Regions from separate parts of the Pseudoalteromonas sp. Angola-4 genome, predicted to be linked through region 2. Evidence: predicted binding sites of a transcription regulator. Region 2 holds the regulator's gene; the other holds the start of a gene.

Region 1 (11,539 bases), on a different contig from region 2:
GGCCGTATGGATTTAACCATTTCCCTTGGCGAAACCAACCCAAGCGCCCCTATTGTACTTGAGGCAGTCACTAAAATAGCCAAGGCAGCGGCTAAATATAATAAATGCTGTGGCATGTTTGTAGGTAATTTGAGCGAGCTGAGCCATTGGCAATCATTAGGCGTGAGCTTTTATTTATTAGGCTCAGATCACAGCTTTTTATTAAGTGGCGCTAAGCAATTGCGAGAGCAATTTGAAACAGCAACAGGAGCCCAAAACAATGAACATTCATAATAAAAACAAAGCGTTAATACACGACTTTAGACAGGCCCTGTATAACTTTGATATAAACGCCTTGCATACACAAATTAATACCGTGTTTAGCGAGGACGCGCTCATTCAGCTGTGTTACCCGTTTGAAACTCTTACCAACCCTAATGCACTTATTGAGCAAGTTTATTTACCGCTTAGCGAGGCATTTGTAGGCTTAGAGCGCCGCGATACAATAGTTATGGCAGGTAGCTCAATTAACGACTCAGACTGGGTAGGTTGTTGCGGTTATTATACCGGTTCGTTTGAAAAGCCATGGCTTGATATCCCCCCTACTGGGCACCAAGTTAGCATGCGTTTTCATGAATTTTACCGTATTAAAAATAACAAAGTGGTAGAAGTACAAGCTATTTGGGATATTCCCGAAGTAATGATGCAAGCTAAAGTATGGCCGCTTTCGGTGAGCTTAGGGAAAGAGTGGCATGTACCAGGCCCTGCAACGCAAGATGGATTAATCACAAACGCATACAATGAAGAGCACGCAGCACAAAGCTTAAAACTGGTGGGCGACATGTGTGAGCACCTTGGTTTTTATGCCAAAGGCGGTATAGAGGCCATGAAGCTTGAGCAATTTTGGCACTCGCACTGTAGCTGGTATGGGCCAAGTACCATAGGCACTGCACGAGGTATAAAAGGGTTTAGAAACTGGCATCAAATTCCGTTTTTAAATGCACTGCCAAACCGAGTAGGTGATGCAAGTAAAGGCTATTTATTTGCCGATGAAAACTATGTTGGCTTTACCGCGTGGCCGGGTATGAGCATGACTATTAGTAATGATGGTTGGTTAGGTATTGCGCCTGCAAATCAGCAAATAACCATGCGTAGTCTCGACTTTTGGCGCGCCGAGAATAACTTAATTCGCGAAAACTGGGTGCTGATAGATATTCTTGATGTGTATCATCAAATTGGGGTAGATGTGTTCGCACGCATGAAAGAGCTTACCAAAGCCCGCTATTTAAATTTTGCGCCCTAGGACGTATAAACAAAAAAAGCTCTGTAAAACAGAGCTTTTTTATTACTTAAATAGACTATGCACCAGGGTTCGCAATACTTTGCGTGCGCTTTAAAATATCTAGGCCTTGTTGTTTTAACCAATAAGGAATATCAATAATGACCCAGTTTTCTACTAATTTATCGCCCTCGCGGTGATACACATCCACCACGCGCATATCTGCTGGGGTATTAGCACCCGGTAGGCCTAAAAAGCCCCCAATGGCCGTGTTAGTTAGGTTAGGCCAGCCAAAAAAGCAGGCAAACTCATCTTCAGCAAACCGGCAAATATGGCCGTTAAATACTTTACCCGTTAACCCTTCTCTAAATGGATACATGTGCTGCTGCTGATAACGCTTAATTGTGTAAGTAGCGCCAATGCCTGCTGGGCCATACCACACCATGTTTTCATCCCAGGTTTTACCAAGCACTTCGGGCGGGCACGTATCAACGCCACTTTTATTAAGCGCGGTTAGGTTATCAATCATTTGATTTACCAGCGCCATTGTTTTTTCGCTTTGCTCATCGCTACTTTTACCCAAACGAATACCATCGTGCGTGCGCGGCCCAGGATACGTAAAATATTGCCCAGTAGAGAGCGGCAGCGGGTTTAAACCTACTTGCATCATAAGGCCAATAATATCGACGAAAAAACCGGTCTGAATTATTTTTCCGTCTTTAACACAGTTAAATTCGGCATAGCGCAAAGTGGCAAGCTTATGGGTTGGCGCAATACCTAGCCAATCTTTATCAAATAAGCCCATAAAATGGCCCATGCTCATCACCCACTGGCCACCGTCGGCTTCGCTTTGCCCTGCAATAAAAATATCCTCACGGCGCTGCAGCGCACTAAACGAGCTAAATAATGGCTGCCAAACTTGGGCAATTACATCATTCGCACACTCAAGCTCATTAAACGGATGCACCCCTTTAAAGCTGTATTCACTGGCCATAAACTCATTAAATACGGCTTGTAAATCATTACCTTGTGCTTTTTCTAGTGCAGTATGAAATTGACGAACTAGTTGTTTATCTTTAAGTATATCTGCCATGATTATTCCTCATTGTTTGCGCAGTCAAATTAATGTCTTCAAACCGCCGTTAAACACACTTTAACAAAATGTATTGTATTTAAAGGGTAATTAAAAGCCTGTGAATAGTAAGTTATAAATTGCTTTAAAATAATACTAATGAGAATTGACTTCGAAGTCAAAGTGATTCATGATGATTCAAAATAAAAAATACAAATAGGCTCTCAAGCCCGTAAAACCTAATCTAACAGGATTAATTATGAATGATTTTGGATTGTTGAATTGGAGCATTCTCATCGGGTACATAATTGCCAACCTAATACTTGGGTTTGTAATTAGTAAAAAGATCAGTAGTGCTAACGACTTTTACATAGGTCGAAAAACAACACCTTGGTGGGCTATTGGTATATCGGTTGTTGCTACTTATGTAAGTGCGCTCACCTTTTTAGGTGCGCCAGCGTGGTCTTACAAAGAGGGACTCTCGGTTATTGCCATACACCTTAACTACCCACTGGTTATTGTGGCGGTGGTGTGTTTGTTTTTTCCGTTTTTTTACAATGCGGGTGTGGCCTCTATTTACGAATACCAAGAGCGCCGCTTTGGTAAAAAGGCCCGCTTACTTATCTCTACTATTTGGTTAATATCACAAACTATGGGTTCAGCCGCAGTGCTGTATGCAACCTCCTTAGTGTTGGCCTTTATTATTGATATAAATGTTATAACTGCGATATTTTTAGTTACCATAATCGCCCTTATTTATACCATGCTAGGTGGCATAACCGCCGTTATATGGACCGATGTAATTCAGTCAGCCATCTTATTTATAGGGGCTGGTATTATTATGTATGCCCTTATCACCTCTATGGATGGTTCATTTAGCTCAACACTGACCGAGCTAAAAAGCCAAGGTAAATTAGACCCACTTAATTTCTCGCTCGACTTTACCCAAGTAACTACCGTGTGGTCTGGCGTGCTGGCTATGTCGCTGTATCACATTACGGTGTATGGCACTAACCAAATGATGGTGCAACGCACCCTTGCCGCTAAAAATATTGGCGATGCTAAAAAATCCTACTTACTAATGGGCTTTATCGCGTTCTTTATTTACTTGTTTTTTATATTTATGGGCGTGCTGTTTTATAGCTACTACGGCGGGCGCACTTTTGAAAACGACAACTTAATTATTTTACAGTTTGCAGCTGATTATGGCTTACCAGGGTTAATGGGCATTATTGCCGCGGCGGTAATGGCAGCATCTATGTCGAGCCTCGACTCAGCACTTAACTCACTTTCAACCATAAGTACTATCGATTTTTATAAAAAGTACTTTGCGCCTGAAAAAAACGACGCTCACTATTTAAATGTTACTCGCTTATTTACGCTAGGTTGGGCGGTGATCATTATTATTCCGGCCATTATGTATCACCTATACAGCGAAGGCTCAATTTTAGAAATACTCACTAAAGTAGGCTCGTACTTTGTAGGTGCTCAGCTTGGCATGTTTGCCCTTGGGTTTTTCTCTAAGCACACCACCGAAAAAGGCTTATTAATAGGCACCTTAGTGTCGTTTATTACCGTTGCTGTGTGCGCACTGTTTACCGACATTGCATGGCCATGGTACTGCGCCATAGGGGCAATAACCTGCCTTGTATTTAGCATTGCGTTAAGTATTGCATTTGATGGCTATCAAGAGGATTACAACGAATACACCATTAAAGGTCAGTTAAAAGCATTTAAAGATGAAAAACGTCCAGAAAAAGAAAACGGCTGGTACTTAATTCCGGGTAAGTTTGACTCAATCAATTACTGGTTACTTGGCTTTTTTGTACTGAGCTTTGCCTCTCTCATGTTATTTGAATATTTTGTGTAAGGTGAAATAAATGAATATTTTAGAACAGCTTTTCGAAAACTTCAGCGCTGCAGAATTGCCAAATCAAGCATTGCTTGCAGACTCCGTTCAATGGCAGGTAAGCCACCCTTTTGAGCCTATTAGCACAAAGCAAAATGTGATTAATGACTACTTTGGCGTACTTAAACATTCGTTACCTGACATAGAGCGCAAACCGTTTATCTCTATCCAGGGCGACTACAAAGGTGAGCAATGGGTGTGTGCAACAGGGTATTTTACCGGCACATTTACACAGCCTTTATTGGGTATTCCTGCAAGCGGCAAAAGTGTGTTTATTCGCTACAGCGAAATGGCGCAAATAGAAAACAACCAAGTGGTTAATGTTTACACATTTTTAGATTTAATTGATGTAATGAACCAAGTAGGCGTAAACCCATTACGCCCAAGCTTAGGTTACCCTGGTTTAGTTATGCCCCCCACCACACTTGATGGCGTACCAACAGGTTATAAAAACGAAACGCTTAGCAAAACCAACGAGCAACTTGTAGTTGATATGCTCACAGAGCTTGGCCGCTATGACGGTAAAGACTTATACAGCATTAATTTAGAAAAATACTGGCACCCAGACTTTATTTGGTATGGCCCAGCAGGCATTGGTACAACCCGCGGAATTAGCGGCTTTAGAGAGCACCATCAAGGGCCGTTTTTAAAAGGCTTTCCTGATCGCGGTATTAATAAAACACTGTGTTTAGTAAGTCACGATAACTTTGTTGCTACCGGCGGCTGGCCTCACATGTATGGCACCCATACCGGTGAAGACTGGTTAGGTTTACCGCCTTCTGGCAATAAGCTGTTCCCGCGTGTAATGGACTTTTGGCGCTGCGAAAACGGCATATTAAAAGAAAACTGGGTCGCTATTGATATCCCTCATTTATTAGATGGAATGGGCATTGATATTTTTGAGCAAATGCAACGCAAAATAGCCGCAGCTAATTAAGAGGTGAGCATGAACAAACACAATAATATGACCCAACCTTACTGGCTACCGTTATCGAGCGTGTTAAACCCGCAAGGTAACAAACAGCAGCCTTTAATCGGTTTTGATGACGAATTTGTTGATATCGTTGATTACATTTTGCGCATAACGCACCGTATTTGGGAGCAAAAAAACATTGGCTTATGCTATCGCTATTACGCCGATGTATGCCCTGTTTTTACCCTTGGCGCCTATGGCGAAAACATAGAAGATGTTATTCAAGGCACCCTTAAAACTATTGCCGCCTTCCCCGACAGAAGCCTAATTGGCGAAAACGTGGTGTTTTCAGAAGAAGCCAACGAACACTATTACTCATCACATTTAATTAGCAGTGTAATGACCAACACTGGTAACTCTGAGTTTGGCCCAGCAACACATAAAACCGGGCGTGTTACAACCATTGCCGACTGCGTATGCTTTGAAAACAAAATAGTTAAAGAGTGGCTAGTGCGTGACAACGGCTTTTTAGTTAAGCAGCTTGGCTTAAACATTATTAATGTAGCCAAACACATGGCAAACATTCCGAGTAAAGAAAAACACACGCAGTGGCTAAACGATGAATTTAACCGTGTAATTGCCATAGATCACCGCGTAGCAAGTACGCCCATTGTAGAGGGTGAGCTTGCGGCATTTGCCCACACTTGGTTAGACACGCTATTTAATCAAAAACAGTTTGCTAAAGTACACGAATTTTACAGTTTAACGGCAACACAACAATGGCCTAGCGGCAGAATGGCCACCGGACTTGCACAAATTAATGGCGTATTTATACAATTTTTTGCAACCTGCCCCGACGCCAAATTAACGATTGATCATATAGCTATTACCCCATTTGACGAAACCACGACAGATGTAGCGATACGTTGGTCGCTAGCAGGCCACTTTAATCCGCAAAATAGCGAGCTAAGTGAGCTTAAACAGCAGCCTTACTTTATTTTAGGCGCATCGCATTTGCGTATTAAAAACAAAAAAATCATCGAAGAGATCACCGTTTTTGATGAAGTAGCACTTTATGCAAACTTATTTAAAGCACATGCATTAGTCAACAAATCACAGTGGGAGGAAAATGCATGATTAACGCTATTATCGATTTATACACTAAAGCCGACATTGAAGGTCTAAGCAGCAAGTTGCTTCGCAGTAGCCGTTGGCAGCAGCACCACTTTACCGCCATGGGTGCTTTGCAGGCGCAGCCTTTGTGGCTTAGCTTTTTAGCTCAATATGGTGTGTCTGAGTGTGTATCGCACACTCATAGTGTAGGCGCAGAACGTGAAACCCTACAGCTGGTTTTACAGCCTAAAAAGCTTAAAAATCCAGTGCGTTTAACGTTTGTAATAAAACACAACGGGACTTTTATTAAGTCAGTAAAATGTGTGGTTGATACGTTGTCGCTAGCCAATAACGAGTATGTAAATACAACGGTAAATAACAGCTCGGTTATTCCTAAACTACCAAAAAGTGACCCGATTATTGTTAGCGATTTAGATAACCAGCTGCACCCTACTACTTTTCATGCAACCCCCAGCGCTATTTGCGAGCTGCCCTCTCACACTGCTCGTACTTTAGATAACTGGTGGCAAATTTGGCAAACTAACAACCTGGCTCAGTTTGAAACCCTTTATACTCCCAGCGCTACGGCTGTACTTGCAGGTAACACACAGCCACAACCTATTAGCGCGCTGCTTGATTGCCACTTAGATTTTACGCAATCGCTAAGCAGACGCTATGCCCAGCTAGAAACCGTTGAGTATGACAGTACGCAAAACCAAGCCACGCTATGCTGGACTCTCGATGGCAGCTTTAATGCTAAAAACGTACGTGTACGTCAGCAAATAATTAGCGTTATTAGCATCAGCGATAATCAAATAACCCACGAAGTAATGCAATTCGACACGCTGGCACTTAACCAGCAGTTTGCATTATAAGGTCACCTTTTCCACTTCCCTTCAAGCGCTCACTGAGCGCTTTTTTTATAGATGGCCTTTTAGCAACCTGTAATCATACTTAAGCAGTTTTTACCCTATTTATGACTCGCTTTTATAACTCAAAATAGCTCACTTAATTAAGCGAGTGGGTATTACTTATTAAAAAAATAACGCTTTAAAATAGTTAAAGGCAATAAATAAAGTATCAGCCTCGCCTTACTAAAGCCCGAGTATGCAACTCACAGCCAAGCCCCCCATTGTAAGTTACGCACTTATGGCTTAAATACACGTATGCATTTAGCAAACTTAAATGAAGGTCAGGTAAGAAAGGTTAAGCTTACAATCTAAAGCCAATAAAAGCGCACTCAATAAATGCCAGTAAAGGTTGGGTAAATACAATAGTAAGGTTAAATAGCAGCTAACTGGAGCTAACTAACAAGCTTAAAATAAAAAAAGCCAGCTAATAAATAGCTGGCTGAAAGTAATGACCGTAGCGGCCATTTAGGAAATTCTAAAACTGATATTTTAAGCTTGCGCCCCACGTACGCGGATTGTTCCAGTTAGCTTGTACTGAGTTTGCAGGTAAGCCATCAACAATTTGTGAGTGCACTACACCACGAGTTAAAATCGCTTTATCACCAATGTTTTTAACGTACGCTTCTACTTGCACACTGTCGTTAATGTACCAAGTTAAACGTGCATCAGCCATTAAGTGCGCATCTACTTGCACCTCTGGGATGTTCGTATCAAACGCGTAGTAATCGTCTAAGTAATTTAGTTGAATGTACGGTACTAAGTACGAATCCCCCCCTAAGCTAAACTCATAACGAGCTGAAAAACCAACACTGTACTCAGGCGCCATAGCGGGGCTCCAGCCTTCAAAACTAAACTGACTAGAGCTGTCGTTTATATCTTGGCGGCCTTCTAAGTTACCTAATGCTAATAATGGGCGAAGCTGCTCATTACCTACTGCATAGCCATCAGCAAATTCGCTATCAAGCAGAGATAAAGTACCGGTTAGTGTTAGGTTATCAATTGGCACCCATTGAATATCGGCTTCTAGGCCCACAGTTTCTACATCGCCGCCGTTTTCGTAGTATTCAAAGGTGGTAGCAGTACCTGCGGCAACACACTCTAAAACAGTATCGCCAGTGGTTGTATCGTTACATGAGGTTGCAAATAACTGTGCTTTTACATCTTCGTATTCGTTCATAAATACCGAAAGATTTAAACGCATTGCGCCATCAAGCAAATAGCTTTTCATACCCATTTCGTAAGAGATAACATCTTCGTTATCGTAAAGTGGGTCAGCACCGCGAGCTACAACGCGCGAATCGTTTGCGCCACCGGTTCTGTAGCCTGTCGCTACACTTGCATACACCATAATATCGTTATTAATGTCGTACTCGGCAGCCGCTTTATAAAGCAGTGCTGAGTCATCCCAATCAGGAATTGTATCGCCGGTAAATGTTTTGTCGTCTTGGTTTACACGCAACCCACCTACCACACGCAAATCTTCTGTTACTTGGTAGCGTAATTGCCCATACGCCGCAATAGATTTTGCCGTATGCGGGTCGTAATCCGGGTTCCCCCATGAAGGCACTACAACAGAATCTGACACACCATCGCCTGTGGTATCTGCATGCGATAACCAGCTCCAATCTGCTTCTTGGTCAAAGTAGTAAAGGCCACCAATCCACGAAAAATCACCCTCATCGTTAGATGAAAACTGCAGCTCAGATGAGAGTGTTTTTTGGTCATCCTCACGGCCAAAACCACCTACAAAATCAATGCCACCGTCGCTGTAGTCGTTATCGTAATATTGCTTACCACTAAGCGTTGAGTAGTTGGTGGTCCATTTAATATCAGCAAAGTCGGTATACCATTCAAGTGCTAATGTGGTCGAAAAGCTTTCTTGCTTATCAAGTGAAAAACCATTGCGGTAAACATCATACGGGCCAAGGTCTTCGTGCTGTGCATCACTTGGCTGATAAATATGCCCCTCGGTTATTGTAGGCGTAGTGTTAAATACACCCGACCCCGGCGAGGTTTCTTCAATTTGGTAGCCCGCTATTTGTTGGTAACCCCAAATAGCTTCTGAGTTAGAGTCTTTACGCGAGTAATCAAAGCGTACTGTGGCATTAAACTTTTCGTTTGGCTCCCACTTAGTAACGTTACGCATATAAAACTGGTTTTTCTCGCGCAAGTCATCTGAAGGGCCTGGAACAACTAAATTATTGATATAACCATCGTGACGATCAGAGGCCACTACAAAACGGGTTGCCACGGTGTCGCTTACTGGAATATTTATAATTCCTTCGTAAGCGCTGCGGTTATAACTGCCTGTTTCAACTTTTATACTCCCCAGTAAATCGTCAAAAACAGGTTGATTAGTAATAATATTAATACTGCCCGCAAACGTGTTTCGGCCATATAACGTACCTTGCGGCCCGCGTAATACCTCAATGCGTTGAACATCCACCAGCGCGCCTAAGCCCGATGAGGTAGTCGGCACATAAATACCATCTTGAAATATACCTACAATTTGCTCAGCAATACCGGTGCCTGCTACACCTACTTCGTTGGTGCGAGCGCCACGCATAGCGGGTCTAACTTCACCACCCGACGACCCCATACGTAAGCCTGGTACCACTTGTTCAAGACCCGTAACATCAATAATACCAGCACGGGCAATGTCCCCTTCCCCTAATGCTGTTATTGATGATGATACTTCCTGTAGGTCTTGTGAGCGACGGTTTGCCGTTACCGCTATACGCTCTATCGCGGGCTCCGCGGTTTGTTCTTGCGCTTGTGCTTGTTCTGGCTCTTGCGCAGCGTGTGCGTTCATTGTGGTTGCTGCAATAGCGGTGGTTACAGCAAAGTGAACGAGAGTCCGTGTAAATTTAGCTTTCATTATAGTTATTCTCCCCAGTATAAAACGTATTTAGTTCTCCCCAAACCTACATTTTCAATTAATACAGTAAACAAGTTGTATCAATTGAAAATGCATGGATCTAAAATAGACTTCGAAGTCAAAAAGATCAACAACTTTTTGATCGAATAATAACCTTTCGAAAATTAACCCAAATAAAACAATATATTAAAAAGAAAATAAAGTGATTTCGAAACACAAAAAAAGCCAGTAATAATTTATTACTGGCTCTATGTAAGCGATTGTTTAATTTAAAATTTCAATGCTATATTTTAGCAAAATGCACAAACTTACACTTTTACTTAAACCTTAAAATACATTATTGAAAAATGCCTAAAAGTTATAGCCTACCCTTACACCATAAGTGCGAGGATTAGCATAATCGGCCGCAGCCACATTACCACCAAAGCGGACTGTCCTAAGTAGTATAAGCTCATCTCCTGCGTTTTGAACATACGCACGTACAGACCACTCATTATCTGCCGAATACCATGCAAGGCTAGCATCGTACTTTTGGTAACTTTCTTGAGTACCAAATGAAAAAGGCAAATCGTTGGTTGTATACGAATCCGATAATTGAATACTGGTAGCAGGCACAACGCGGCCTTTATCACCTAAATCAAACTCATAACTGGCCAATAGTGTAATATTGTATTTAGGGCTTAGCTGCACGTCATTACCATCTAGTTGCAGTAAGTTATCTACGCCATTAATGGTCTCTCCACCTTCTTCAAATACATTTGGCGTAACAAAGTCGCCATACGTTGAGTCTGTAAACGCGGCGCGTGCCCCTAGGCGCAATGCATCACTTGCCTGCCAATCAATTTCTAACTCAAGGCCTGCAGCATCAATTTCGCCGGCGTTACCAAAAAACGACACCGCCGTACCACCCACGTTTTGAAAACGAGTAGAAAGTAGGTCCTCGTACTGGTTGTAATATAAAGAAGCGTTAAACCTTAATGAATTATCAAGCAGCATACTTTTAAAGCCAAGCTCGTAAGCCGTTACTGTTTGCTCATCGTAGCTATCTTCGCCATTAAAAGCGCCCTGTGCATTACCCGCTAAAAAGCCCGTAGAAACGGTAGCATAAAGCAGTTGAGAACTTGCCAAATCGTGTTCAAGACCTAGCTTCCACGTTACTTTACTCCAATCATCGTCTGCGTTATCAACCTCAAGTACAGAAAAATCAAGCGTGCTTAAATCATCTGGGTTTTGGCCGTAAATATCCCACTCACGGCTGTCATTTGTATACCTAATGCCGGCTATACCGCGTGTATCATCATTAAATGTGTAATTACCTTGAAAGTAGGCGGCAGCTGATCTTGTTTCTAACTGAATTTGATTTAACCACGACGCGTACTGAAATTCTTGGGGTTGCGTTGTATCTGGCACATTATCAACCACAGCCCCATAGCTGCCATTTAAAAATGCGTTGTCTAAATCTTCTGAGAGCAAATAAATACCCGC
Region 2 (11,539 bases):
CGTTTAGCAATCCGCAAGCGGGTACGTGGCATTTAAGCGTTAACGCTTACAGAACTTTTTCGGGTTTAACATTAAGTGGCCAATACCAGCCATAATTAAAAAGGCCCTAAGTGCATGCACTTAGGGCTTTAATAAAGCGGTTATAGTTTTTCTAACACAGACTCAGCACGGCTTACTGAAAACTCTTTGTCTTTTTCAACAAACAGTCCTGTTACTACATTATCGTCGACTATCATTGCATAGCGCGTAGAGCGTGTTCCACCAAAACTGCCGGTGTCTTTATCAAGCCCTAACGCTTTAGTAAAACTGCCATCGCCATCTGCTAACATATCGATTTGTTGGGCATTTTGAGATTCTCCCCACGCTTTCATTACAAAAGCATCGTTAACCGATACACAGTAAATTGCCGCAATACCTTTTGCTTTAATTTTATCACTAAGGGTTATAAATTCAGGTAAATGCGCATTTGAACAGGTAGGCGTAAATGCACCCGGTACAGCAAAAAGCACAACCTTTTTACCATTAAAAAGCTCAGCGTTAGTATGAGTTTGCATGCCTTCGTCTGTTAGCTGCGTTAATGTAACTGCGGGTAACGTTTGACCTTGTTCAATCATGATAAATCCTTAAAGCATTTGATTAATGAGCCTACAGTATAACGCTAATTACCTTTGTGTTAGCAGGTATTTACAAGCCAAGGTTTACTTTTATGGTTTGCATTTGCTGTTGTAACTGGCTATGAATATCGTCAACAAGTAAGCTTGATTCGCTTACTTGGCCTTTCATACTTTGCATTGACTGGCTAAAGTTATCTAGCAAATTACTTTGCTGTTTAGCCAGCTCCATGGCCTCAAAGGCCACTTTGTTGGCTTGTTGAGCGTTATCGGCCACGCCCTCTGAGTTTACTTTTAGCTCTTGCGCGTTTTGTGTTTGCGACTGCGCGCCATCTGCTAAGGCCGCAATTTGTGTAGACACTGTGCCCGACTTTTCGCTCAGTAGTGTGAGCTGCTCATTAATATCGCTCAATGAGCCTTGAGTTTGGCGGGCAAGCTGGCGTACTTCATCAGCTACAACAGCAAAGCCTCGGCCATGCTCGCCAGCACGTGCTGATTCAATTGCTGCATTTAACGCTAGTAGGTTTGTTTGATCGGCAATATTGCGGATCACTTCAATAATTTGCCCAACGCCTTCAACCCCCGCAAGCAGCTCTTGTAGGTTTTGCATACTTTGCTCAACCCGTGTTTGCGTGTCTGAACTGGCACTTAGCATGCTTTGTGCAAAGCCTAAACTTTGCTCCATTGCACTAAAAGTGTGCTGGGCGTTATCAGCCACTTGGGCATTAATATTATTTACCTGCTCGCCAATTTGTTGAATATCAGCAAGCAAATGTTGGTTTTGCTCCACTTGCCCATGACTTGTAGACGCTTTTTGACTAATAGTTTGCAAATGCTCACTCATTTGCTGCATAAAATCATTTACCACTTTTAGCATTTGGGCACGCTCTTGTGCCTCTTTGCGCTGTCGCTCAATTAATAAATTAAAGTAACTGGCTATTTCGCCAACCTCTGTTTTTGGGTTCTTACTTTCAATGTTTTTCAGCTCGTTACTTTCAATTAAAAAGGCAAACCCGTCTCTGAGTTGCCTTAATGGGTTGAGCACTTGGTTACGCTGCACAAAATAAACACCTGCGGCTAGCATCACCAAAGCGCCAATAGCAAAGCAAAATACCCAAAATACGTTTTCTTTAAGCGCCCCTTGTGCGTGTTTTAGTTGCTGCTCTGCATTAATAACGGTTTTAGAGAGCAAGCTAATTTGCTCACGCAATTCATTGGTGCCCGCTTCACGTTGCTGGGCTTGCGCTAATGTACTGGCTAAATCGCGGGGGTAGCGGTTAGGCCAGCTGGTAATTTCAGATTTTATTTCATCGGCCAAATATTCAGCTTCTTCGTCAAAAAATAAAGCATCTTCGTCAACTTCGCTCATAACACCTAAATTAGGGAGTTGCTCTATTTTGGCTGCTAACGCATTTAAATTAGCAATACTTTGCTGCAAACTTTGTTCAGTATTGCTGTCGTAACTTACGATTAGTTGATAAGTAAATAAGGCGAGGTTGATCACCTCGTTATAGTAATCTGCGCCAAGTGTGTAATAAGCTTGCGCATCGCTATTTTGATTAGGGGATTTTTTTGCATAACCAATCAGTGACGAGGCTGAGCCGGCCATTTGGCGAATTGCATTATCAAGTAACGCCGTTTCGTTGCCCGACAATTTACCCAGCGCTCTGTACTTACCTTTAATATCGGTATCTAACGTGCTGAGCTGATCATTTAATTGCTCGGCAAGTACCGAGGGGAGTACTGCGAGTTGCTGTGTTTTTACTTGCTCAATTAGGGCTGATGATTGATTTAAGTATTGGCTATCACCTTGTTCTAGATAACTGCCTAAGTCACCGGCTAAATCCACTAAAATCGTGTTTTTTAATTTACTGTATGCGCTGTCTTGTTGCTCAAGCTTAAGTAAAGTTTGGCTTGCCCAAAATAGTGTGATGGCTAATAAAATACTTGCCAATGTTAACAGTATGGCTAACAGCCGAGTAAAAGATGATACGCGCATAAATAACAACCCCTATTGTTTAAGCGCGTAGACTATTAACTATTTATGACAATTTTATGTAACTCAGGGAAAACACGTATATTTACGGCAAATATACGAGTAAAGGCTTAGCGAATACAGCGCCTTTATTAAACCAAGCAACTTAATTTATATGCTATTAAAGATAAGAAACGCGGGTTAATTACAAGGTGAGAGTTTCATCACTTGGGTGTGCAAATTATAAGAGGCTTAATACAGCTATCACCATTACTAAAGCGCTGCGTATTAGCTAACGCCAGGCACAAAAAAACCGCGACCAGCGCGGTTTTTATTTTATTGTGTTAATTAAAGGCCTGCACGGTCTTTAATTACAGCAATTAACGGTGAGCCACCGTGGCCATTGCCTTCAGCCCATGCTATATCAGCGCCATCAGACAGTGCGCTTTTTGATAAGTTTTTAACTATGTACTCGCCCGAGTCAACAGCGTTACTAACTACAGCATGGCGAAGTAAATTATTACCATTACATTGAATAGCATCGTAAATATTGCGAATTTTTACACGTGAGCTTTTTAGTTTACTACGTAAACGGTTTTTATCATCAGCTGCGATATATTCACAAATAGATACTGCTAATTGATCATTGGCTTTAGCAGGCACGGTATACATTAACGAACCAGCAGCAACGGCTGTAATAACAATTAGCTTTGACAATTTAAACATGAAACACCCTTTATGGTACTTTTTACCTATGTTGATTGTCTAATATTGTACCAACCTGCTGTAAGTTTCGCAATAATGTTAATCTTTTTTATATAAAGTTACGAATTTATAACTATATTGATTCTTTTCATCGGGTTTATTTGTCTGTTCGTCGACGTTTTCCCACGTTGCTACCGCTTGGTAATCTGGAAACTGCGTATCCCCTTCAACCTCTAAATCTATAAAGGTTAAATATAAACGATCGGCACTTGGTAAAAACTGCTGATAAATATTACCACCGCCAATTATCATCACCTCTTCTTCGGCTTTAACCAGCTCTAGCGCAGCCTCTGGGGTGGTGACCGTCTCAATGCCTTGAGCGCTGTACTGGCTATTACGGGTAATAATTATGTTGCGACGCCCAGGTAAAGGACGACCTATCGATTCAAATGTTTTACGCCCCATAACGACAGGTTTGCCTGTTGTTACCTTTTTGAAATGCTGTAGATCGGCGGGTAAATGCCACGGCATTTTATTATCAAGACCAATTACACGGTTATTTGCCATTGCGGCGATCATTGAAATTATCACATCAAATACCTAGTACTTTATTCTTAAAAAATAAAAAAGGAGCTTATGCTCCTTTTTAAAATATGTTTTTTATTAACGCTCGTAGACCACTTCTACATCGTAGTCGTCTTCATCCCAGTCGTCCCAATCATCATCATCGCCTTTGGTTGCTTTTTGATGGTAGGTATCCCACTTGAACTCAACTTCTTCGTCTTCAATCTCAACGAACTTCTCTTTAGGCATGCTATCAAGTAATGCCATAATATCGTGAATTAATGGCTGAGTATTAAGCTTATTAACTGCTGAAATACGGTAAACGTTTTCTTCTTCACCTAGCTCTTGCGCAATTTGCTCACACAAAGCTTGCGCTTCATCTTCTGGCAAGAGGTCTATTTTATTAAACACTAACCAGCGTGGCTTTTCTGCAAGCTTAGGGCTGTATTGGTGTAACTCGTTAATAATGGCAAATGCATTATCAACAGGGTTTGAACCATCAACAGGCATAACGTCAATCACGTGTAACAATACACGACAACGCTCTAAATGCTTCAAAAAGCGAATACCTAGGCCAGCACCGTCTGAGGCACCTTCAATTAAGCCCGGAATATCGGCTATTACAAACGATTTGTTAGCCTCTGGGCGTACAACCCCTAAATTAGGAATAAGCGTGGTAAACGGGTAATCAGCTACTTTTGGCTTTGCTGCCGATACACTGCGAATAAACGTTGATTTACCTGCATTTGGCAACCCTAATAGGCCTACATCGGCAAGTAGCATAAGCTCTAATTTAAGGTTACGAACTTCACCTGGAGTACCTAACGTTTTTTGACGTGGGGCACGGTTAGTACTTGATTTAAAACGTGCATTCCCCAAGCCATGGAAACCACCTTTTGCAACCACAATTTTTTGACCATGCTGCGTTAAATCGCCTAACGCCTCTTGAGTGTCAACGTCGGTAATACGTGTACCCACAGGTACTTTTACTACCAAGTCTTCGCCCTTTTTACCTGTACAGTTACGGCTTTGACCATTAGTACCACGCTCGGCACGGTGAAAACGCTCAAACTGGTAATCAATTAGGGTATTTAAGTTTTCATCAGCTTGTAGATAAACACTACCACCGTCTCCACCGTCACCGCCGTCCGGGCCACCGTCTGGTACATATTTTTCTCGACGGAAAGACACGACACCGCTGCCGCCGTCACCAGCTTCTGCGCGAATTTCTACTTCATCTACAAACTTCATGATTACTCACTTTAGGGATTGGCTTTAATTTAACTATTATATACCCAAGCCAACGTAAATGCAGGCTTGGGTATATATTTGACGTTTCTGAAAACAAAAAACCCCGCAAAGGCGGGGTTTTTTACTACCTTACTGATTACTCAGCTACGATAGTTACGTATTTACGGTTTAAAGGACCTTTTTGTTCAAATTGAACTTTACCATCTGCTTTTGCGAAGATAGTGTGGTCTTTACCGATACCTACGTTTGCGCCAGCGTGGAAACGAGTACCACGTTGACGAACAATGATGCTACCCGCTAGAACTGATTCGCCACCAAAACGCTTAACACCTAGGCGTTTGCTTTCTGAATCGCGACCGTTACGAGTACTACCAGCTGCTTTTTTATGTGCCATTTCTAAGTACCTCTAATTAAGCGCTAATGCCAGTGATTTTAACTTCAGTGAACCATTGACGATGGCCCATTTGCTTACGAGAATGCTTACGGCGTCTAAATTTAACAACCTTAATCTTCTCACCGCGACCATGTGAAACAACCTCAGCTGTTACTTTACCACCGTTTACGAACGGTACACCGATCTCGATTTTCTCACCATCAGCAACTAAAAGTACTGAATCAAATTCAACTGCTGCACCAGTTTCAACGTCTAATTTTTCAAGACGAATCGTTTGACCTTCAGTCACACGATGCTGTTTACCACCACTTTGGAAAACCGCGTACATAATTAACTCCGTCTGTGCGCCCTCAAATCGACGCAACTAAAATATTCTTCGATAGGGCGCGAAGTTTACGCTAATGCATAAAAACTAGCAAGCCTATTTTGTAATTAAAATGAATAAAAAGTAGCTGCATTGAGAGCAATTCAATATTTCCCCCATTTTATATTAAATTGCCCTGTTGCCAAGCGCTTTTTAGTGCAAAGACAAAATAAATTTACGTGTCGCTATGCCTACTCCAGAACCCATTGACTGCGCAATAAATAGTCGCGCTTTGAGTGTGAAATATACAATTAAATACCCTAATTAAGCGCTAATTAAGGTTTTTAACTCGGTTTTTTTAATGAATCGTCACAAAATATCGAGCTAGTGCTTTTTTTGTTGTACAATCGGCGCCGTTCACACATAAAAATTGGCTCGGAGATCAATGGATATAAAAGCTATCCAGGCGTTAATCGAAAGCGATATGAATGACGTCAATCAACTTATACACGCGCAAATGCGCTCAGATGTGGCGTTAGTCAATCAACTTGGTTTGTACATCGTTAACAGCGGCGGCAAACGCGTACGCCCGATGCTGGCAATATTGGCAGCAAGAGCTTTGGGTTACCAAGGTAAAGATCACATTACTTTGGCAACGATTGTTGAATTTATTCATACTGCAACACTATTACATGATGATGTTGTTGATGAATCTAACCTGCGCCGTGGTACACCGACTGCAAATGCCGAATTTGGTAATGCTGCCAGCGTGCTGGTTGGGGATTTTATTTACACCCGCTCGTTTCAACTTATGGTGGGGCTGGGCAAAATGCAAATTATGCAAGTGCTTGCTGATGCCACCAACGTGATTGCTGAGGGTGAAGTATTGCAACTTATGAATTGCAACGACCCTAATACCACCGAAGCAAGTTACATGCAGGTTATTTACTCTAAAACGGCTAAATTATTTGAAGCCGCTACAGGGCTTGCAGCTATTATTACCGAGCAAGATAATAGTGTGTTAGATGCGCTTAATTTATATGGTATGCATTTAGGTACTGCTTTTCAGTTAGTTGATGACGTGCTTGATTACAACGCAGACGCTGACCAATTAGGTAAAAATATTGGTGATGATTTAGCAGAAGGTAAGCCAACCTTACCGCTAATATACGCTATGAAGCACGGCAGTGATCAGCAAAGAGCCCTTATTCGTGATGCCATTGAGCATTGCAATGGTATGGATAACCTTGAGGCTATTTTAACGGCACTTAAACAAACCAACGCACTTGAATTTACAATGCAAAAGGCGCAGCAAGAAGCAGACAAGGCCATTGCCTGTTTAGACTTTTTAGCAGAGTCGCAGTACAAGCAAGCGTTAATCAGCTTAGCGCGTATAGCTGTAGAGCGAGATCACTAACTTTGCAGCCTCCCTTAATTAGTATTTAAGGGCCATAATTTTCGAGCAATAAAAAAGCCTGCATAAGCAGGCTTTTTTGTGCATAACTTGGCTATTACGCCATGAAATCAACACCTTCTTTGATGTCTTTTTTCAGTGTCTCAAGCATATCGTTCTTCGCTTTTTCTTCAAATGCGCTTAGCTCGCCGTAAGAAAGAATTTCTTCAACGCCGTTTTTACCTAAACGTACTGGGTGTGCAAAATACTCTGCATCACCATCTTCAACAGCAACGTATGCGTAATCTACAACATCTTCACCTTGTAGGCCTTTAACTAAAGACATACAAAAACGTGCTGCAGCAGCACCCATTGATAATGTAGCTGAACCACCACCTGCTTTAGCATTTACTACTTCAGTACCTGCATTTTGGATACGTGGAGTAAGTGCAGCAACTTCGTCTTCAGTGAAAGTTACGCCTTCAACTTGAGAAAGTAGAGGAAGAATAGTTGTGCCAGAGTGACCACCAATTACTGGTACTTTAACTGTAGCAACGTCTACGCCTTTAAGTTCAGCAACAAATGCTTCTGAACGAATCACGTCAAGCGTAGTAATACCAAATACACGGCTTGCATCGTATGTACCTGCTTTCTTGAACACTTCAGCAACAATCGGTACTGTGCCGTTTACTGGGTTAGTAATAATACCCACAAGTGCTTTAGGACAACTAGCTACAATGCCTTCAGCTAGTGTTTTAATGATACCGGCATTTACGTTAAATAAATCTGCACGATCCATACCTGGTTTACGTGGCATACCCGCTGGGATTAAAACAATATCAGCACCGTCAAGCGCTTTGTTTAAATCGTCTGCGCCAAAACCTGCTACTTTAACATCAGTTGGGATGTGTGATAGGTCAACAGCAACACCTGGTACAACTGGTGCAACATCGTAAAGTGATAATTCAGAACCAGCTGGTAAGCCTGTTTTTAATAGTAAAGACAATGCTTGACCGATACCGCCTGCAGCACCTAATACAGCAACTTTCATTGGAATTCTCCGTCATTTGAGGTAGGAAATACTTGTGGCCCTTAAGATAATGAAATTAGCGCCTAAAAACAAATTTATCGGGCCTATTTTGCGATATTTTCGACCATAGTTGTAAACTTTGGTGGTTTATCGCATCAAACTGTCAAGTTGACTAAACAACTGCTGCATAATTATTCATTTTTGTGTAGTATTTACAGCATAAATAACAATAATGAATAAAGACTATGCAACCTCAAGATAAACAAGAAGCATTGGTAAAAGCGTTTAAATCACTTTTAAAAGAAGAAAACTTTGGCTCTCAAGGCGAAATAGTTGATGCGCTTAAAGAGCAAGGCTTTGACAATATAAGCCAGAGTAAAGTGTCACGCATGTTAAGTAAGTTTGGTGCTGTGCGTACCCGCAACGCTAAACAAGAAATGGTTTACTGCCTACCCGCTGAAATGGGAGTGCCGACAGCTAAAAGCCCATTACGCCAGTTAGTCATTGATATTATGCATAATGAAATGATGATCATTATTCGCACTAGTCCAGGCGCTGCGCAGCTTATTGCCCGCTTACTTGACTCGTTAGGAAAGGCCGATGGTGTATTAGGTACTATTGCCGGAGACGATACTATATTTATTGCCCCAGCAAAAATCTCTGAAATAGACGTCACACTTGAACGAGTACGTATTTTATTTGATACGGTTTAAATTTGCTTTAAAAAACCAACTGAGGGGGCAAAAAAAGCTGACCCCATATCGGCTTGAGTAAAATCAAGCCAATGGTCGTAACACTCCCCTTTTCCTATGCGGCTGTTAAGTACCTTTTCAAACGCACTTCCCGATGCAGAGCATGTAATACTTAGCATGCCTTGCTCGTAAACATCGCCATACGGCATGCTTTGGTTAAGCAGTATTGCTTGGCCGCTCTCATCTTTTAGCTCACTTCTAGTCGCGTGGCTAGTATCTACCTTTGGCTCAATTAAGGTGTTATCTAAACGTGTGCGCCCCATAATGTGTTCTTGCTCGCTTAGTGATAAATGCTGCCATACGCTCAGGTCATGCTTATAACGCTGTACATGAATATAGCTGCCTTGGTGTTCAAAGCTGTCGGGGTTATTAACCAGTGCCGTGATTCGTTTTTGGCGTCCATGTGGGGTGTCGCCTGCATAAATAAAGCCGTTAAAGTCTCGCCCATCTAAAAACCTAAAATTGCGAATTTGTTCAACCAGCTCTACATCGGGCGAAAACAACTTTAATATTTGCAATGCAAAAAGGTGATTAACATCTTCTCGGTCTGAGCGAATTTGTATGAATAAATCACATGGCTGTACGCGCATAACAAAATCACTGTGATTTATATTAGGAAAGCTTTGCAGCTCGCTTGGGATATATTCAGGTAGTATATGCGGCCAATATTGCGCGCCTATAGCCACCATGCAAGAGAGCATGGCTTCGGAGAACTGATCACTAAACTCTTCTTCAATTGCGCTTACGCGCTTAAGCTTTGCGCGCAATGACTCGTCTTGACCATCAAATACATTAAAAAATAAATGCAAACCGTGTAAGTTTGCTTCAGCACAAATCCCAGATTGCGCTTGCGCCATTGTTATTCCTTAGCTTTATAAAACACAGCGAATAACACATTTGTTATGATTCGAAAAAATTCACCGTGTGAGGTTTTATTTTTATTATAACCTGCTCATTTATTTCAAATGACTGGCCATATTGTGCGGCAACTTCAATCTCTTGCTCTGCAATTACAACAGTGTAAACATAAGCCGAGCCTATAAACCGACGGCTTAAAATGCTCACACCTTGAGGGTTATCGGCCTGCGTATTTTGCGCAAGCTCAATATGGTGTGGACGAATATACACCACCCCTTTTATTGCACTGTGCGTATGCTCATGCTGCGATTGCACGACACCAAAAGGCGTTGTGTATTCAGTTGCCGTTAACACTTCTGCGCCTAAGTATATGCCCTGACCCAGAAACTCTGCAACCTCCTTTGTCTTTGGCACGGCAAAAAGCTGCTCTGGAGTACCTTGTTGGGCTATTTTTCCTTGATGCATAATGGCTAGCGTGTCTGAAAACGCAAAGGCTTCTTCTTTTGAGTGGCTAACAAATACCGCAGAAACCTGCTGCGCTTTAATAATGCGCCTAATATCAGCAATTAACTCAAAACGTACTTGTGTGTCTATGTTCGAAAAAGGCTCATCAAGAAGCAATAAACTAGGCTTATAAGCCAAAGCCCGCGCAATAGCCACGCGTTGCTGCTGGCCACCCGAGAGCTGATGAGGGTAGCGTTTTGCACACCCCGTTAAATGCACTAGCTCTAGCATTTCCTCTACCCGTTGCTGTTTTTGCGCTTTGCTTACTTTACCCAGCCCAAACGCAATATTATCGGCCACACTGAGGTGCGGAAACAAGGCATAATCTTGAAACATCATCCCTATATTACGATGCTCTGGTGATATAAATGTATGCTTATCGCTTACACATTTGCCATCTATAAATACGCTACCTTCATTTATTTCAATAAGGCCAGCAATTGCTTTTAAGGTGGTTGTTTTACCGCAGCCGCTGGCTCCGAGCAAACACACAATTTCGTCTTGACCCACCGTTAAATCTAAATTGTATAGCACGTGCGTGCCACTGTAGTGATAACCCACGCCTTGTAAATTTAAACGGCTCATTTAACTGCGTTGCTCCATAGAACGATTAATAAAATACAAGGGGATCAACCCAACCAAAACAATAAATAAAGCGGAAATAGAAGCAAGCTCAAGCTGCTCATCGCTCACATATTGAAATACATGTGTGGCTAAACTTTCAAAGTCAAAAGGCCTTAATAGTAATGCGGCAGGCAGCTCTTTCATACACTCAATAAATACAAGCAATGCAGCTGTTAAAAGACCTCGACGTAATAAAGGAAGGTGCACTAAGCGCAGTGTTTGCCCTGGGCTTTTACCCATAGATTGGCTAGCCATATCCAGTGATGGACTAATACGTACAAAGCTCGATTCTATAGCACCGTGCGCAATGGCATAAAAGCGCACTAAGTAAGCCAGTATAATAGTGACAATGCTGCCGGTTAGTAATAAACCTATATCTAGGTTGTAGCTCTCAAGGGCTATATTTATTGAGTTTTCTAATACGCTAAGCGGTAATAGCACAGCAATAGCCAGTACCGTACCTGGCAGTGCATAGCCGGTGCTCGCTAAGCGACCAGGTATTAAAGAATAGCCTTGCTTTGCCACACGCTGATAAAAAACGATTAGTGTAGCGAGTATTATACTGGCTACGCTT

Evidence for each region. Region 2 encodes ArgR, which controls arginine synthesis, uptake and breakdown. Its sites were predicted from a motif close to ANTGAATANNTATTCANT; they were not measured.
Region 1: a site for ArgR is predicted at 2,451-2,468, ahead of PSH48_RS01900 (ester cyclase). Genes of this name have one in related genera too.

What each region holds. Positions count from the first base shown of each region.
Region 1 is NZ_JAQREK010000001.1:403,222-414,760, reverse strand. It holds gene PSH48_RS01910 (HpcH/HpaI aldolase family protein) at 1-273, shown strand, start outside; gene PSH48_RS01905 (ester cyclase) at 260-1,282, shown strand; gene PSH48_RS01900 (ester cyclase) at 1,338-2,351, opposite strand; gene PSH48_RS01895 (sodium:solute symporter family transporter) at 2,590-4,200, shown strand; gene PSH48_RS01890 (nuclear transport factor 2 family protein) at 4,211-5,176, shown strand; gene PSH48_RS01885 (ester cyclase) at 5,186-6,289, shown strand; gene PSH48_RS01880 (nuclear transport factor 2 family protein) at 6,286-7,140, shown strand; gene PSH48_RS01875 (TonB-dependent receptor) at 7,652-10,054, opposite strand; gene PSH48_RS01870 (TonB-dependent receptor) at 10,406-11,539, opposite strand, start outside.
Region 2 is NZ_JAQREK010000009.1:3,672-15,210, reverse strand. It holds gene PSH48_RS11640 (S8 family peptidase) at 1-95, shown strand, start outside; gene PSH48_RS11635 (peroxiredoxin) at 141-614, opposite strand; gene PSH48_RS11630 (methyl-accepting chemotaxis protein) at 685-2,610, opposite strand; gene PSH48_RS11625 (DUF3718 domain-containing protein) at 2,935-3,312, opposite strand; gene folA (type 3 dihydrofolate reductase) at 3,391-3,882, opposite strand; gene cgtA (Obg family GTPase CgtA) at 3,955-5,106, opposite strand; gene rpmA (50S ribosomal protein L27) at 5,243-5,500, opposite strand; gene rplU (50S ribosomal protein L21) at 5,517-5,828, opposite strand; gene ispB (octaprenyl diphosphate synthase) at 6,250-7,221, shown strand; gene mdh (malate dehydrogenase) at 7,316-8,248, opposite strand; gene argR (transcriptional regulator ArgR) at 8,473-8,940, shown strand; gene PSH48_RS11585 (Dyp-type peroxidase) at 8,937-9,836, opposite strand; gene PSH48_RS11580 (ABC transporter ATP-binding protein) at 9,880-10,926, opposite strand; gene PSH48_RS11575 (ABC transporter permease) at 10,927-11,539, opposite strand, start outside.